3 regions of the Streptomyces sp. NPDC059875 genome follow, and region 2 is predicted to be linked to each of the others. Evidence: riboswitches for the same ligand, from Rfam matches in the RefSeq annotation. Region 2 holds a riboswitch; each other region holds the start of a gene.

What was found. A riboswitch is a leader RNA that binds a small molecule or an ion and turns the genes downstream of it on or off. The one in region 2 is predicted to bind thiamine pyrophosphate.
Region 1: linked by a shared signal. The riboswitch ahead of thiO (glycine oxidase ThiO) and the one ahead of thiC (phosphomethylpyrimidine synthase ThiC) in region 2 are both predicted to bind thiamine pyrophosphate.
Region 3: linked by a shared signal. The riboswitch ahead of ACFV9D_RS26580 (thiamine ABC transporter substrate binding subunit) and the one ahead of thiC (phosphomethylpyrimidine synthase ThiC) in region 2 are both predicted to bind thiamine pyrophosphate.

What each region holds. Positions count from the first base shown of each region.
Region 1 is NZ_JBHWJZ010000034.1:51,460-57,056, reverse strand. It holds gene ACFV9D_RS31705 (NAD(P)/FAD-dependent oxidoreductase) at 1-558, opposite strand, end outside; TPP riboswitch at 780-892, shown strand; gene thiO (glycine oxidase ThiO) at 890-2,047, shown strand; gene thiS (sulfur carrier protein ThiS) at 2,044-2,304, shown strand; gene ACFV9D_RS31690 (thiazole synthase) at 2,310-3,104, shown strand; gene pknB (Stk1 family PASTA domain-containing Ser/Thr kinase) at 3,195-5,120, shown strand; gene ACFV9D_RS31680 (deoxyribonuclease IV) at 5,127-5,597, shown strand, end outside.
Region 2 is NZ_JBHWJZ010000006.1:107,684-113,280, forward strand. It holds gene ACFV9D_RS09590 (SsgA family sporulation/cell division regulator) at 1-110, shown strand, start outside; gene ACFV9D_RS09595 (YibE/F family protein) at 153-1,499, opposite strand; TPP riboswitch at 1,571-1,717, shown strand; gene thiC (phosphomethylpyrimidine synthase ThiC) at 1,711-3,483, shown strand; gene ACFV9D_RS09605 (hypothetical protein) at 3,645-4,199, opposite strand; gene ACFV9D_RS09610 (hypothetical protein) at 4,196-5,029, opposite strand; gene ACFV9D_RS09615 (metallophosphoesterase) at 5,189-5,597, opposite strand, start outside.
Region 3 is NZ_JBHWJZ010000024.1:42,318-47,914, reverse strand. It holds gene ACFV9D_RS26590 (hypothetical protein) at 1-1,221, opposite strand, end outside; gene rlmN (23S rRNA (adenine(2503)-C(2))-methyltransferase RlmN) at 1,589-2,695, shown strand; TPP riboswitch at 2,723-2,832, shown strand; gene ACFV9D_RS26580 (thiamine ABC transporter substrate binding subunit) at 2,929-4,014, shown strand; gene ACFV9D_RS26575 (ABC transporter permease) at 4,053-5,597, shown strand, end outside.

The DNA.
Region 1 (5,597 bases), on a different contig from region 2:
GACGGGGAGCGCGCCGGCCAGCGGGCGGTCGGCGGCCTCGACGACGGTGACGGCGCACCCCGCCTCGCGGGCGGCGGTGGCGAACTCGGCGCCGATCCAGCCGGCGCCGACCACCACGATGTCGTGGCGTTGCTCCAGGACGGGCTTGAGGCGGGCGGCGTCGTCGAGGGTGCGCAGCAGATGGACTCCGGGCACGCCCTCGGTGCCGGGCAGGGTGACCGGCTGGGCCCCGGTGGCGACGACCAGGACGTCGTACGGGACGGGTCCGGCCTCGGTGTCGACCTCGTGGTCCTCGGCGCGCAGGCCGGTGACGTCGAGCCCGAGGCGCAGCTCGATGGCGAGGGCCTCGAAGTCGACGTCGAAGGCGGAGTCCTCGGCCTTGCCGAGGAGGACCGCCTTGGAGAGGGGTGGCCGGTCGTAGGGTTGGTGCGGCTCGGCCCCGATGAGGGTGACTTGGCCCGCGTAGCCCTGTTCCCGCAGGGCGACGGCGGTCTGCACCCCCGCCATCCCGGCGCCCACGATCACGACCCGCTGCTGTGCCTGCTTCTGCTCGCTCACCCGATCACCTTACAAATCTGACGCCCTGTCAGGAAGGCAGTTCTTCGACCACGCCGGCGCCGGAGCCCTCCTGGGACTCCCCTGCCCAGGTCTCCTCCAGCCGAACGTGCCCGTCCGCCGCGCGCGTGCCGACGGGATTCCCCCGGACCTTCGAGAGATCGGGCCACTGCGGAGGCTCCCTTACTGGGCGTCGGGGGCGGGGGTTAGTCTGACCGTCAACGTAGAGCACTCGCGGGAGCCCGGACGCACCGGGCTGAGAGGGAGGCTGGCCGGCCTCCGACCGTACGAACCTGATCCGGGTCATGCCGGCGAAGGGAGGGGCTGGACGCCCATGTCGCGTACATCCGACGTCCTCGTCATCGGGGGCGGAATCATCGGTCTGGTCACGGCCTGGCGGGCGGCGCAGCGCGGACTGCGCACCGCGGTCGTGGACCCCGAACCGGGCGGTGGCGCCGCCCGCGTGGCGGCGGGAATGCTGGCCGCCGTCACGGAACTCCACTACGGCGAGGAGACCCTGCTCACCCTCAACCTCGCCTCCGCGCGCCGCTATCCGGGCTTCGTCGCCGAGCTCGAGGACGCCACCGGCCACGACGTGGGCTACCGGGCCTGCGGCACGCTCGCCGTCGCGCTCGACGCCGACGACCGGGCGCACCTGCGCGAACTGCACGCGCTGCAGACCCGCTGCGGTCTGCAGTCGGAGTGGCTCAGCGGGCGCGAGTGCCGCCGTCTGGAGCCGATGCTGGCTCCGGGCGTCCGCGGCGGCCTGCGGGTCGACGGCGACCACCAGGTCGATCCGCGCAGGCTCGCGACCGCGCTGGTCACCGCCTGCGAGCGGGCCGGGGTGGTCTTCCACCGGGCCCTGGCGGAGCGGTTGACGGTGGTACGGGACCGGGCGACCGGCGTACGGCTCGCGGACACCGGTGAGCTGGGCGCGGACCAGGTCGTGCTGGCCGCCGGCAGCCTCAGTGGCCGGCTGGCGGGCGTACCGGACGAGGTGCTGCCTCCCGTACGCCCCGTCAAGGGCCAGGTGCTGCGGCTGACCGTGCCCCGGGCGTACGCGCCGTTCCTGTCCCGGACCGTCCGGGCCGTCGTGCGTGGCAGCCACGTCTATCTGGTGCCGCGCGAGAACGGCGAGCTGGTGGTCGGCGCGACCAGCGAGGAGCTGGGCTGGGACACCACCGTCACGGCGGGCGGGGTCTACGAGCTGCTGCGCGACGCCCACGAGCTCGTGCCGGGCATCACCGAGCTGCCGCTCACCGAGACCCGCGCGGGTCTGCGGCCCGGTTCGCCGGACAACGCCCCGCTGCTCGGCCCGACCGCGCTGCCCGGCCTCCGGCTGGCCACGGGGCACTACCGCAACGGGGTCCTGCTCACCCCTGTCACCGGCGATGTGATGGCCGACCTGCTCACCACCGGCGTGCTTCCGGACGAGGCCCGCCCCTTCACCCCCCGCCGCTTCTCCCCCGTACGTCAGGAGCAGCCCGCATGAACGTGCCGACGAACACCTCCACGAACGTCCCGGCGAATGTCTCGACGGACCTCCCGACGAACGTCTCCGTCAACGGCGAGGCACGCGTCCTCACCGCACCCACGACCCTCGACTCCCTGGTCGCGACGCTGACGGCGGCGCCGTCGGGCGTGGCCGCGGCCGTCAACGAGACGGTCGTGCCGCGCAGCCAGTGGTCCACGACCGTCCTCGGCGAGGGCGACCGGGTCGAGGTCCTCACCGCCGTGCAGGGGGGCTGAGCACGATGTCCGACGACACCTTCCTCCTCGGGGGTACGGAGTTCTCCTCCCGCCTGATCATGGGCACGGGCGGGGCCCCCAGCCTGGACGTCCTCGAACGCTCCCTGGTCGCCAGCGGCACCGAACTCACCACGGTCGCCATGCGGCGCCTGGACCCGACCGTGCAGGGCTCCGTCCTGTCCGTCCTGAACCGGCTCGCCATCCGCGTCCTGCCGAACACGGCGGGCTGCTTCACCGCGGGCGAGGCCGTCCTGACCGCCCGCCTCGCGCGGGAGGCGCTCGGCACCGACTGGATCAAGCTCGAGGTGGTCGCGGACGAGCGGACCCTGCTGCCGGATCCGATCGAGCTGCTCGACGCGGCGGAGACGCTGGTGGACGACGGCTTCACGGTCCTGCCGTACACCAACGACGACCCGGTCCTGGCGCGGAAGCTGGAGGACGTCGGGTGCGCGGCGATCATGCCGCTGGGCTCGCCGATCGGCTCCGGGCTCGGCATCCGCAACCCGCACAACTTCCAGCTGATCGTGGAGCGGGCGGGGGTGCCGGTGATCCTGGACGCGGGGGCGGGGACGGCGTCGGACGCCGCCCTGGCGATGGAGCTGGGCTGCGCGGCGGTCATGCTGGCGTCGGCGGTGACCCGGGCCCAGGAGCCGGTGCTGATGGCGGAGGGCATGCGGCACGCGGTCGAGGCGGGCCGCCTGGCCCGGCGGGCCGGCCGGATCCCGCGCCGGCACTTCGCGGAGGCCTCGTCCCCGGCGGAGGGCCGCGCGGCCCTGGACCCGGAGCGACCGGCCTTCTGAGGGCCGCGGACGCGTTCCACGCGTCACAGATGTGCTGCGGTCGGGGCCGGTGGGGACGGGGGGTCCTCACCGGCTCGTAAACTCAAGGCCGTGGACACGACCCTTCAGGACCCCCTCGTCGGGCAGCTGCTCGACGACCGCTACCGCGTCGACGCGCGCATCGCCGTCGGCGGGATGGCCACGGTCTACCGGGCCGTCGACACCCGCCTCGACCGGGTGCTCGCGCTCAAGGTGATGCACCCGGCCCTCGCCACCGACGTCGCCTTCGTCGAGCGGTTCATCCGCGAGGCGAAGTCCGTCGCCCGGCTCTCCCACCCCAACGTCGTCGGGGTCTTCGACCAGGGCGCGGACGGCGCGTACGTCTATCTCGCGATGGAGTACGTCGCCGGGTGCACGCTGCGCGACGTGCTGCGCGAGCGCGGGGCGCTCCAGCCCCGGGCGGCGCTCGACATCCTGGAGCCGGTGCTCGCCGCGCTGGGCGCCGCGCACCGGGCCGGGTTCGTGCACCGCGACATGAAGCCGGAGAACGTCCTGATAGGGGACGACGGCCGGGTCAAGGTCGCCGACTTCGGTCTCGTACGGGCCGTCGGCTCGGCCACGAACACCACCGGCTCCGTCCTCGGCACCGTGTCGTACCTCGCCCCCGAACAGATCGAGCACGGCACCGCGGACACCCGCGCCGACGTGTACGCCTGTGGTGTCGTCCTCTACGAGATGCTAACCGGCGGCAAGCCGCACTCCGGGGACACCCCGGCGCAGGTCCTCTACCAGCACCTGAACACCGACGTCCCGGCCCCTTCCGCCGCCGTTCCCGGCCTCGCCCTCGAACTGGACGAGCTGGTGGCGAGCGCGACCGCCCGCAACCCCGAGGTCCGGCCGCACGACGCCGTCGCGCTCCTGGCCCAGGCCCGCGAGGCCCGCGCCGCACTCACGGACGAGCAGCTGGACGCCGTACCGCCGCAGGCGCACCGGGAGGACCGCACGGGGTCCGAGGACCGGACCAGCGTGATCCCCCGCGTGCTGCCCACCGAACAGCAGCCGGCACCGCACGCACAGCCGGTGCAGCACACCAGCCGGCTGACGATGCCGCCGCCGGAGCCACGGCCGGAGTCCCGGCGCGCTCCGCGCCGCCCCCGCGGACCCCTCGTCCTCGTCGCCGTCGTCCTGCTGGCTCTCGGGCTCGGGGCCGGGGTCTGGTACATCAATTCCGGCCAGTTCACCCGCGTGCCGGCCGTCCTCGGCAAGACCGAGGCGCAGGCGACGAAGCGGCTCACGGACGCGGGCCTCGACGTCGGCGCGACGAAGCGCGCCTTCAGTGACGTGTACGAGCGGGGCACGGTCATGGCCACCGACCCCGCTCCCGGTGGGCGGATCCGGGGCAACGGCACGGTCGCGCTCACGGTCTCCCGTGGCCCCGAGATCGTGAAGGTCCCGAACCTCAAGGGGAAGCCGCTGGCGGAGGCCAAGCGGCTCCTGGCCAAGGAGGGCCTGGCCCCTGGTGTGATCACCACCGCGTTCAGCGAGGACATCGCGCAGGGCGCCGTGATCAGCTCCGACCCCGAGCCCGGCACCGAGCGCAGCCCGGACTCGGCCGTGGCCCTCGTGGTGAGCAAGGGCGTCCCGATCGACGTCCCGGACGTGGCCGGCGAATCGGTGGCCGAGGCCACGAGCACGCTCCAGGAGGCCGGGCTCAAGGTGGAGGTCGCGACCGAGCAGGTCCACTCCCCCGAGGCGGCCGGCACCGTCGCGGCCCAGTCCCTCGCGGAGGGCAGCCGCGCCGCGCAGGGTGACCGGATCGTCCTCACCGTCTCCAAAGGCCCGCGGATGATCGAGGTCCCGGACGTCGTGGGTCGGTCCACGGCGGACGCCCGCGCGAAGCTGGAGGGCGCGGGCTTCGAGGTGAAGGTCGAGAAGACCTTCCCCTACCTCGGCGACACGGTCTCGGGCCAGTCCGTCGACGGCGGCTCCACCGCCCCCGAGGGCTCCACCGTCACCATCAAGATCAAGGGACTGTAAGAACTCATGCGCAACCCCGTCGGCGGCCATGTCCCCGTGGCCGGCGGCCTCGCCACGACCGGTCTCGCCTACGCCCGCGAGCTGGGCGCGGAGACCGTACAGGTCTTCGTCGCCAACCCGCGCGGCTGGGCCACGCCGGTGGGCAACCCGGCGCAGGACGAGCTGTTCCGCGCCGCGTGCGAGGCCGAGTCCCTGTCGGCCTGGGTGCACGCCCCATACCTGATCAACTTCGGCTCCCACACCGAGGCCACCGTGGAGAAGTCGGTCGAGTCGCTGCGGCACTCGCTGCGCCGCGGCCGGGAGATCGGGGCGAAGGGTGTCGTGGTGCACACCGGTTCGGCGACCGGGGGCCGGCCGCGGGCGGAGGCGCTCGCGCAGGTACGGGAGCGGATGCTGCCGCTGCTCGAGGAGCTGACGCACCCGGAGGACCCGTTCCTGCTGCTCGAGTCGACGGCCGGGCAGGGCTTCTCGCTCTGC
Region 2 (5,597 bases):
ACCGTACGGACAAGTTGGTTCCGCTTGGTCAGGAACGGACATTGGGCGACTTCGAGGACAATCTGGAAGCCGCGCTCGGCCGGATTCTGGCAGAGGAGAACGCGGGCTGAGCGCCACCCCCGGCGCCCCGTCGAAGAGGGGCCCGGGGCCGATCACTTCGCCCGGCGACGGCGTCCACCCCTGGATGAACGCTTCTCCGGAGCCAGGTCGCCCGGCCGGTCGGCGGAGACGACAAGGGCGGCCAGCGCCGTGGTGACCGGTACCGCGGCGACCAGCCCGATCGATCCCACGAGCGTCCGGACGATCTCCTCCGCGACCAGCTCGCTGTTGGCCACTGTCCCCACGCTGCTCTGCGCGATGGAGAAGAGCAGCAACAGCGGCAGCGCCGCACCGGCGTAGGCGAGAACCAGCGTGTTCACCACGGACGCGATGTGGTCGCGGCCGATCCGGATCCCGGCCCGGTACAGCGCGCGGGGCCCCATCCGCGGATCGGCCTGGTGCAGCTCCCACACCGACGAGGTCTGGGTCACCGTCACATCGTCGAGGACACCCAGCGAACCGATGACGATGCCCGCGAGCAGCAGACCGGACATGTCGATGTCCGGGTAGAGGCCATGGATCAGACCGGTGTTGTCGTCCGTGTTCCCGCTGAGCGATGCCCAGCCGATGAAGAGCGAGCCGAGCAGCCCGATCAGCAGCAGCGAGATCAGGGTTCCGAGAACCGCGACCGAGGTGCGGGCCGACAGGCCGTGGCACATGTAGAGCGCGATCAGCATGATCGCGCTCGATCCGACCACCGCGACCACCAGCGGATTCGAGCCCTGGAGAATCGCCGGCAGGATGAAGAACGTCAGGATCAGGAAGCTCACCGCGAGCGAGATCAGCGCCATCACCCCGCGCATCCGTCCGATGAGCACGACCACGAGCGCGAAGATCAGGGCGAGGACCGCCAGCGGAACCTTGCGGTTCACATCCGTCACCGAGTACTGCAGATCGCGCGGGGCATCGGGGGCGTAGGCCACCACCACGCCCTGCCCCTGGTCCAGTTGGCGCGGTGCGTCCGGCTGCACGATCTCCGTGAACGTACGGCCCTTGTCGGGTCCGCTGGTGACCTCGATCGTCGCCTTCTCGCACTGCCCCTGCTGGGCGTTGACGGCCTCGCGGCCCTCGGGCGTCGAGGTGTCCCCGGTCGGCGGGACCTGGGCGGCGTTCACGTCCGCGCAGTCGACCTGCTCGACCGAGACGACCTTGCCCTGGTACGTCTGCCGGTCGAAGCCGACACCGGTCCGCTCGTGCTCCGGGGCGCCGCCCGGCCACAGGACGACGAGACCGACCGCCACGGCCGTGGCGAACGGGATCAGGACCGCGGCGATGACCCTGCGCAGATGCCGGGAGACAGGCGCGGCCGGCCCGTGACTGTGGGTGTGGCCGTGCCCGTGGCCCGCGTCGCCATGTCCGTCGTGGCCGTCGGGTTCTGGGGTCTGCTGCGAGGAAGTCACCGACCGATCATCGCAAGAACGGTGGGGGCCCACTGTTCAGCACGGCCGGATTGACGCTAGCGTGGTGGCACCTTTGCACACGCGGGAGCTCGGAGCACCGGGCTGAGAGGGCGCTGATCACCGTACGCGCGTACTGACGTACGTACGGGAGGAGGCTGCGCCGACCGCCGAACCTGTTACCGGGTAATGCCGGCGTAGGGAGATCGGTCTCATGACCATTCAGGATGCACGCACGCCTGCCACCAGCCAGGACGAGCGCAAGCCGGGCTGGCACAAGGGGTACATCGAGGGCTCGCGCCCCGACCTCCGAGTGCCCGTCCGACAGGTGCACCTCACCAACGGCAAGGACGTGACGCTCTACGACACGTCCGGTCCGTACACCGACCCCACCATCGACACCGACGTACGGCGGGGCCTTCCGCCGCTGCGGGAGAACTGGATCATCGGCCGCGGCGACACCGAGGAGTACGCGGGCCGGCCCGTCCGTCCCGAGGACGACGGCATCAAGCACACCTCGCCGCGCGGGGGCCTGAAGAACCTCGACGCCGTCTTCCCCGGCCGGCCGCGCCAGCCCCGCCGGGGCCGCGGCGGCGCGGCCGTGACGCAGCTCGCGTACGCCCGCCGGGGCGAGATCACCCCGGAGATGGAGTACGTCGCGATCCGCGAGAACGTCTCCCCCGAGGTCGTACGGGAGGAGATCGCGGCGGGTCGCGCGGTGCTCCCGGCGAACGTCAACCACCCGGAGATCGAGCCGATGATCATCGGCAAGCGGTTCCTGGTGAAGGTCAACGCCAACATCGGCAACTCCGCCGTCACCTCCTCCATCGAGGAGGAGGTGGAGAAGATGACGTGGGCGACCAAGTGGGGCGCCGACACGGTCATGGACCTGTCCACCGGTCGCAACATCCACACCACCCGCGAGTGGGTGCTGCGCAACTCCCCCGTGCCGATCGGCACCGTGCCGCTGTACCAGGCCCTGGAGAAGGTCGACGGCAAGGCCGAGGAGCTGACCTGGGAGATCTACAAGGACACGGTCATCGAGCAGGCCGAGCAGGGCGTCGACTACATGACGGTGCACGCCGGCGTGCTCCTGCCGTACGTGCCGCTGACCGCCCGCCGCAAGACCGGCATCGTCTCGCGCGGCGGCTCGATCATGGCCGCCTGGTGCCTGGCGCACCACAAGGAGAACTTCCTCTACACGAACTTCGAGGAGCTCTGCGAGATCCTCGCGACGTACGACGTCACGTACTCGCTGGGCGACGGTCTGCGCCCCGGCTCGATCGCGGACGCCAACGACGCGGCGCAGTTCGCGGAGCTGAAGACGCTCGGCGAGCTCAACACGATCGCCAAGCGCCACAACGTGCAGACGATGATCGAGGGCCCGGGCCACGTCCCGATGCACAAGATCAAGGAGAACATCGACCTCCAGCAGGAGATCTGCGAGGAGGCGCCGTTCTACACCCTCGGCCCGCTGACCACGGACGTCGCGCCGGCGTACGACCACATCACCTCGGGCATCGGCGCCGCGATGATCGCCTGGTGGGGCACGGCGATGCTCTGCTACGTCACGCCCAAGGAGCACCTGGGTCTGCCCAACCGCGACGACGTGAAGACCGGTGTCATCACGTACAAGATCGCGGCGCACGCGGCCGACCTGGCCAAGGGGCACCCGGGGGCGCAGGAGTGGGACGACGCGCTGTCGGACGCGCGGTTCGAGTTCCGCTGGGAGGACCAGTTCAACCTGGCCCTCGACCCCGACACCGCCCGTGAGTTCCACGACGAGACGCTGCCGGCGGAGCCCGCGAAGACCGCGCACTTCTGCTCGATGTGCGGTCCGAAGTTCTGCTCGATGAAGATCTCGCAGGACATCCGGCGCGAGCACGGCGGCGACCTGCAGACGGACGAGATCGAGGCCGGGATGGCGGAGAAGTCCAAGGAGTTCGCCGCGGCCGGCAACCGCGTGTACCTCCCGCTGGCGGACTGACCAGCGGGAAAGCGACCGACCGGCGACACTCGGGGGAGTCGCCGGTCGTCCGCGTTCCGGGGCGCTGCGCGTCCCGTATGGCGCTCACCGTGGAAGCCCGTACGCCGGCTCACCGAGGAAGCCCCGCCCGCCGCTCGCCGAGGAAGCCTCGTACAGCCGGCTCACCGTGGGAGCAGCGAGCCGTCCTCCGCGACCGCCAGGGCCGCCTGCGGTCCGCCGGGGGAGCACCTGGGGCCGTTGGGATGGGTGGGCTTCGGGGTGAGGGTGGTCTGTCGGTCGACCAGTGTGACGCCGCTCTGATCCGTGAGGACCAGAGTCACGCGTACCGGCTTCGTGGGGAGGCCGGGTACGAGCGCGAAGTCGGGCCACCCGGCAGGCTCGGCCGGGCGTTCCGTCTCGATGGACGGTCCTCCCGCGGCGGGGCTCTCCGTCGTCATCGTCGGGTCCCCCGGCGACGTCGCCTCACGGAGCCGCAGGATCCGCTGGTGACATGTGTCGTCCCAGCAGGCCGTGAGGCGTGCGCCGACCGCCTTCTTCGCCAGTTCAGGAGCGATGTCCACGCGGAGACCTGCCGGCGAGTCGATCAAGGTGCAGCGATGGGTGTCGCCCGCGAACGCCCCACAGGCGGTCAGCAGTGCCACGGCAGCTGCCAGGGCCGCCACGGCGCCCGCGGACCGAGCGGACCGAGAGGTGTCCTTCTTGCTCGCCTCGATCATTCCGGTCGGTGCTCCGGAGGGCCGAAATCCGGGCTGGTGAAGTCCGGGCTGCTGAACTTCGGACGGGTGCCCGACGCGCCCTCGTTCGGGCTCGAGAAGTCCGGTCCGCTGTAGCCGATCTTCGGCATGCGGTCCGTACGCTCCGAGCGCTGCGGAGGCAGCGGCGCGGCCGACTGGGCGGCGGGGTCGGTCAGGGCTTCCCGCAGGAACGGCAGGATGCCCCGTTCCAGCACGGCGCGGCGCCAGGCGTCGCGGGCCCGGGACAGCTCGTCGTCCTGCTCGCCCTCGGCGGCGCCCGCGGCCACTTCCGTGGAGCGGTTGCGCAGCGCCGTCAGGAGGAGGCCGGCGGCCGCGCAGAGCAGTCCGGCGGCGGCCACGCCACCGAAGAACCAGCCCGCCGTCAGCAGCGTGTCGGCGAACCCGAGCGTGGGGGCCAGCACCTTCAGCACGGCCCCGACCAGCAGGAAGATCACCGCGGCCGTGCCCGCGAGCACCGGTGCCAGGACCGTGACGACCGCGACGATGCCTGCGCCCGGGCTGCCGCCCGCGCCTTCGCCGTCCGCCGTGAGGACGGCGTCCATCACGCTCGTTCCGCTCGATGAGCGGCCCTCCGCGCGGACCTTGACGAAGTGGTCGTACTCCACCGCGGCCGCGGCGGTGATCAGCGCTGTCGCGCTCAGCGCCATCGCGCGCAGCTGTTCGTGCGTGAGCCGCTTCCCGATCTCGGCGAGATCCGGACGGTCGCGCGCCTGGCGCAGTGCGTCGTCGAGGATGCGCTCGTACTCGGCACGGTCCTCGGTCAGCAGGTGCGGAGCCACGTTCATGTGCATCCCCCGATGCTCCGTAAGGCCGGATTGACCGTGGTAAACGGGCAGTTGGGCGGAAACGGAGGAGAGCCTGCTACGGATGATCCGATGGTATTGCGGTTACGGCACAGGGTGACAGGGGGTTTCCCGAAATCGACTTCCCCGGATGCGCAGGGTTATGCGTCAGCCATGCAGCGGGAGTTGGACGACCAGCAGCTTTCCGGCCATGGTCACACCGCCGTCCATGGCGATCGCCAGACCGTCCGCGTACACGTGCGGACCGTCGACGATCGGCCCGGATCCGTCCTCGCCGTCCTCGGTGCCGACCTGTCCGAGGAGGTACGGGATGGGGCTGTGGCCGTGCACGACCCGGCGGCCGCCATAGGTGCCGAGCAGCTCCTGGACGGCCTGGGGGCCTGCGTCGTCGCGGAACGCGAAGCGCTTGGTGAACTTCCGGAACAGGTCCCAGACCTCGTCGGCGTCGTTCCGGTTGAGGATCTCGTGGACCGTGTCGTTGACGTCCTCGATGGTGCTGCCGTACTCGAGGTAGGCGGTGGTGTCGGAGTGCATCAGGAGGTGCCCGTCCTCCTCC
Region 3 (5,597 bases), on a different contig from region 2:
GGCCAGCCAGCCGTGGCCGCGCACCTCGGTGTCCGGGCCGACCTCGCCGGGGTCGACCGAGAGGTACCCGCAGGCGGACCGGGCGCCCGTGGTGCCCGCGTTGGGTGGGGCTTCGTCGTACTCGGGGTCGAAGTCGGGGTCGTGGACCGCGAGGGTCTCCCACGGCAGGGGCTCGCCCTCCCATTCGGGGTCGCTCTCGGCGGCGTACCGACGGATCACCCGGCCGTTCTCGGCGACCATCCACACGTCGGCGCCGCCCGCGTCGTCCAGGAAGAAGAACTGGGCCTGGCCGCAATGGACGCTGACCCGCTCGACCGTCTCGATCATGTCGTCCCAGGAGTCGCCGACGAGCAGGTCGAAGGGACCGAAGACAAGGCGCCAGCCGTCCACCTCCGGGGTGACGAAGGCCCGCCCCACGGTGCGGCCGGCGCCGTCCTGCCCGGGTACCCGGATCCCACGGCTCTCCGCCGCGCGGACGCCGGCGGAGACCGTGACGGGCTGCCGGTCGTGCAGGTCCAGGGCCTCGAAGACGCCCTCGTACGACGCCCCGGGCACGGCCATCCAGCAGCCGCTGAGGGTCGACGAGGGGAGCGTCGGGGTCTCGTGCGGGATCTTCACCCGGATCAGCCGCTCGATCGCCGCGCGGTCGCGGCCGTCGAGGGCGTCGGCGCCGCCGCCCGCGACCAGCGCCGCCATCGCACCCCGCCGGATCCTCGGGGACGCGGCCGGGTCGCGACGCAGGGCGCGCAGCCGCGGCCGGAAGGAGTCGTGCAGCAGGCGGGCGTAGTCGGAAGCCGTGTAGGGGACGAGGCGGCCTCGTGCGTAGGCGTCCACCAGGGCCCGCAGTCCGGCATCGGAGTCCGTCCGCAGCCTGAAGAGCCCCCGGAAGCCCTTGCCCGACGTGCCGTAGTTCGGATCGGCGGCCAGGGCCGCGTACTGGTCGGCGGAGCGCTCGTCGAACACCCCGAGGAGCCGGCCCGCCTGCCAGTCCGTCACCTCCTTCCGGCGCCACGCCGCCAGCAGGGCGTCGAAGGCCGGCGGCCCGATGCGCCTCAACACCCGCATGACCGGCTCCAGATCGGCGGTGCGCTGCACACCGGCCAGACCCCGCAGCAGCGTCGGCACCACGCTGTCGGCCTCCGCCGCCAGCCGTACGGCCGCGGCCTCCGCGCGTGCGGCGTCGTCGCTCTCCAGGTCCTCGAGAAGAGATTCGATCTTCATGCGTCAGCACAGTAGCCCCGGCCACTGACCACGCCCTGCGGGGGCCGTCGGCCACAACGTCACGTTCGGCCACCGTGATGTCCGCCGTGGTGTCCGTACGGGTCACCCAGGCGCGGCTCCACGACGGTCATCTCGGGGTGGTACCCGTCGGTCACACGCGTCCCGGGCCGGAACAGCGCGTCGAGCGGCCCGGGCCGGTCGCCAGCAGGTGGGGGCCTCGGACGCGGCGTCGGATGTCTCCGCCGAGGTAGACACGGCCACTGACAGGGCCGCGCGGGGCCGGTCGGGAGGTGGACGACCCATGACGACCGCCTCCCGTGGCTTCCGCCCCGGGCCACCACGCTCCGTCTGCGACACTGGTACCACCATGCCCAAGCCCGGAGAACTCACTTTCGTCGCCCCCCGCGGAGCCAAGAAGCCGCCGCGGCACCTTGCCGACCTCACGCCCGCCGAGCGCAAGGAGGCCGTCGCCGCGATCGGCGAGAAGCCGTTCCGCGCCAAGCAGCTGTCCACGCACTACTTCGCGCGGTACGCCCACGACCCCGCCGAGTGGACCGACATCCCCGCCTCCGCGCGCGAGAAGCTGCAGGGGGAGCTGCTGCCCGACCTGATGTCCGTGGTCCGGCACATCTCGTGCGACGACGACACCACCCGTAAGACCCTGTGGAAGCTGCACGACGGCACGCTCGTCGAGTCCGTGCTCATGCGCTACCCGGACCGGGTCACCATGTGCATCTCCTCGCAGGCCGGCTGCGGGATGAACTGCCCGTTCTGCGCCACCGGGCAGGCCGGGCTCGACCGGAACCTGTCGACGGCCGAGATCGTGCACCAGATCGTCGACGGCATGCGCGCCCTGCGCGACGGCGAGGTGCCCGGCGGGCCCGCGCGGCTGTCCAACATCGTCTTCATGGGCATGGGCGAGCCGCTCGCCAACTACAAGCGGGTCGTCGGCGCCATCCGTCGGCTCACCGACCCCGAGCCGGACGGGCTCGGGCTCTCGCAGCGCGGGATCACCGTCTCCACGGTCGGTCTCGTGCCCGCGATGCTGCGCTTCGCCGACGAGGGCTTCAAGTGCCGTCTCGCCGTCTCGCTGCACGCGCCCGACGACGAGCTCCGCGACACCCTCGTGCCCGTCAACACGCGCTGGAAGGTCCGCGAGGTCCTCGACGCCGCCTGGGAGTACGCCGAGAAGTCCGGCCGCCGGATCTCCATCGAGTACGCCCTGATCCGCGACATCAACGACCAGGCCTGGCGTGGTGACCTGCTCGGACGGCTTCTCAAGGGCAAGCGGGTCCATGTGAACCTGATTCCGCTGAACCCGACGCCCGGCTCGAAGTGGACCGCCTCCCGTCCCGAGGACGAGAAGGCCTTCGTCGAGGCCATCGCCGCTCACGGTGTCCCGGTCACCGTCCGTGACACCCGCGGGCAGGAGATCGACGGTGCCTGTGGACAGCTGGCGGCGTCGGAACGCTGACCTTGTAGTCTGAGCTCGAACATATGCATATTCCGACAGGGGAGCGCCACAGCGCTGAGAGTGCGGCACCGTCAGGCCGCAGACCCTCTGAACCTCGCCCAGGTCATTCTGGGTAGGAAGTTCGGTCGTTACTCGAGCTGTAGCGCCCTGCCCGCGGCCATGATCACGGCCGCGGGCAGGGCCGCGTCTCTTCCTGGACATACCCAGGAGGAATTCCAGTGAGCACGAAGAAGATGGGCGCGGTGGCGATCGCCGCCGCCCTGGGGGTCGCCACCCTCGCCGCATGCGGCGGATCCGAGGAGAAGCCGGGCGGGACGGGTACGGGGACGGGCACGGGTTCGAACAAGACCGTCACCCTCGTCAGCCACGACTCCTTCAACGCCTCCAAGGAGGTCCTGGCGGAGTTCAAGAAGCAGACCGGCTACACCGTCAAGGTGCTCAAGAGCGGCGACGCCGGCGTGGCCGTCAACAAGGAGATCCTGACCAAGGGCTCCCCGCAGGGTGACGTCTTCTTCGGCGTCGACAACACCCTGCTCTCCCGCGCCCTCGACAACGGGATCTTCGTCCCGTACGAGGCGAAGGGCCTGGACCAGGTGCCGGCGGCGGTGCAGCTCGACAAGGAGCACCGCGTCACCCCGATCGACACCGGCGACATCTGCGTCAACTACGACAAGAAGTACTTCGCCGACAAGAAGCTCGCGCCTCCGCAGACCTTCGACGACCTGGCCGAGCCGGAGTACAAGAACCTGCTCGTGGTCGAGAACCCCGAGAAGTCCTCCCCGGGCCTCGGCTTCCTCCTCGGGACCGCCGCGCAGTACGGCGACGAGGGCTGGCAGGACTACTGGAAGAAGCTCAAGGCCAACGGCGTGAAGACCGTCGACAGCTGGGAGCTCGCCTACAACCAGGAGTTCTCCGGCTCCGCCGGCGGCAAGCAGGCGAAGGGGGACCGTCCGCTGGTCGTCTCGTACGCCTCCAGCCCGCCGGTCGAGGTCCTCTACTCGGAGCCGCAGCCCAAGGACGCCCCCACCGGGGTCTCCACCGGCACCTGCTTCCGGCAGATCGAGTTCGCCGGTCTGCTGAACGGGGCGAAGAACCCCGAGGGCGGCAAGGCGCTCATCGACTTCCTGATCTCCAAGAAGTTCCAGGAGGACATGCCGCTGCAGATGTTCGTCAACCCGGTGACGAAGGACGCCGCACTGCCCGAGCTCTTCACGAAGCACGGTGTCGTGATCGACAAGCCGCAGACCATGGCGCCCGAGAAGATCGCCGCGAACCGTGACCAGTGGATCCAGCAGTGGTCGTCGCTCGTACTGAAGTAGTTCCCGACCGCCGGGGAAGCGCGGCGCGGCTCGGCCTGATGGTCCTGCCCGTCGCCTTCTTCGCGCTTTTCTTCGCCTGGCCCGTCGCCTCGATCGTCGAGCGCGGGCTGCGGGTCGACGGGACGTGGCAGTTCGGCCGGTTCGGCGAGACGCTGAGCCGGCCGGAGATCCTCGACGTCCTCTGGTTCACGCTCTGGCAGGCCCTCGCCTCCACCGGGCTGACCCTGCTGATCGCGCTGCCCGGCGCGTACGTCTTCGCCCGCTTCGACTTCCGCGGCAAGGGGCTCCTGCGCGCCGTCGTCACCGTGCCCTTCGTGATGCCGACCGTCATGGTCGGTACGGCCTTCCTGGCGCTCGTCGGGCGTGGCGGGCTCCTCGACGACTGGTGGGGTGTCCGTCTGGACACCACCGTCTGGGCGATCCTCCTCGCCCATGTCTTCTTCAACTACGCCGTCGTCGTACGGACCGTCGGCGGCCTGTGGGCGCAGCTCGACCCGCGCCAGGAGGAGGCCGCCCGGGTCCTCGGCGCCTCGCGGTGGACCGCCTGGCGGACCGTGACCCTGCCGGCGCTCGCGCCCTCCGTCGCCGCGGCCGCGCTGATGGTGTTCCTCTTCACCGCGAGCTCCTTCGCCGTCGTCCAGATCCTCGGCGGATCCACGTACTCCACGCTGGAGACGGAGATCTACCGGCAGACGGTCGACCGCTTCGACCTGACGACGGCCGCCGTGCTGACGATGGTGCAGTTCGTCGCCGTGGGCGTGGTCCTCGCCGTGCACGCCCGGACCGTACGTCGGCGGGAGACGGCACTGAAGCTGGTCGCGCCCGAGCAGACCGCCCGTCGGCCCAGTGGGCTCGGCCAGTGGGCACTCTTCGCGGGCGTCCTCGTCTCCGTCGCGCTGCTGCTCGTGCTGCCGCTCGGCGTCCTCGTCGAGCGGTCCTTCGCCACCTCCCACGGATACGGACTCGACTACTACCGGGCCCTGCAGTCCACGGACCCCTCCGGCACCTTCCTCGTGCCCCTGCTGGACACGATCGGGAACTCGCTCCGGTACGCCGTCGTGGCCACCGCCATCGCCCTCGTCATCGGCGGACTCGCGGCCGCGGCCCTCACCCGGCGAGCCGGGCGGCTCGTGCGCGGCTTCGACGCGCTGCTCATGCTGCCGCTCGGGGTGTCGGCGGTGACGGTGGGCTTCGGCTTCCTGATCACCCTGGACGAGCCGCCGTTCGACCTCCGCGCCAGCTGGATCCTCGTGCCGCTCGCGCAGGCGCTGGTCGGTGTGCCCTTCGTCGTCCGGACGATGCTGCCCGTGCTCCGCGCGGTCGACGAACGACTGCGGGAGGCGGCGGCCGTGCTCGGCGCCTCGCCGCTGCGGGCCTGGCGCGAGGTCGATCTGCCGCTGGTGCGCCGGGCGTTGCTCATCGCGGCCGGGTTCGCCTTCGCCGTGTCGCTCGGAGAGTTCGGCGCGACCGTGTTCATCGCCCGGCCCGACAATCCGACGCTGCCGGTCGCCGTCGCCCGGCTGCTCGGCCGGCCGGGAGAGCTCAACTACGGCCAGGCAATGGCCCTTTCGACGATTCTGATG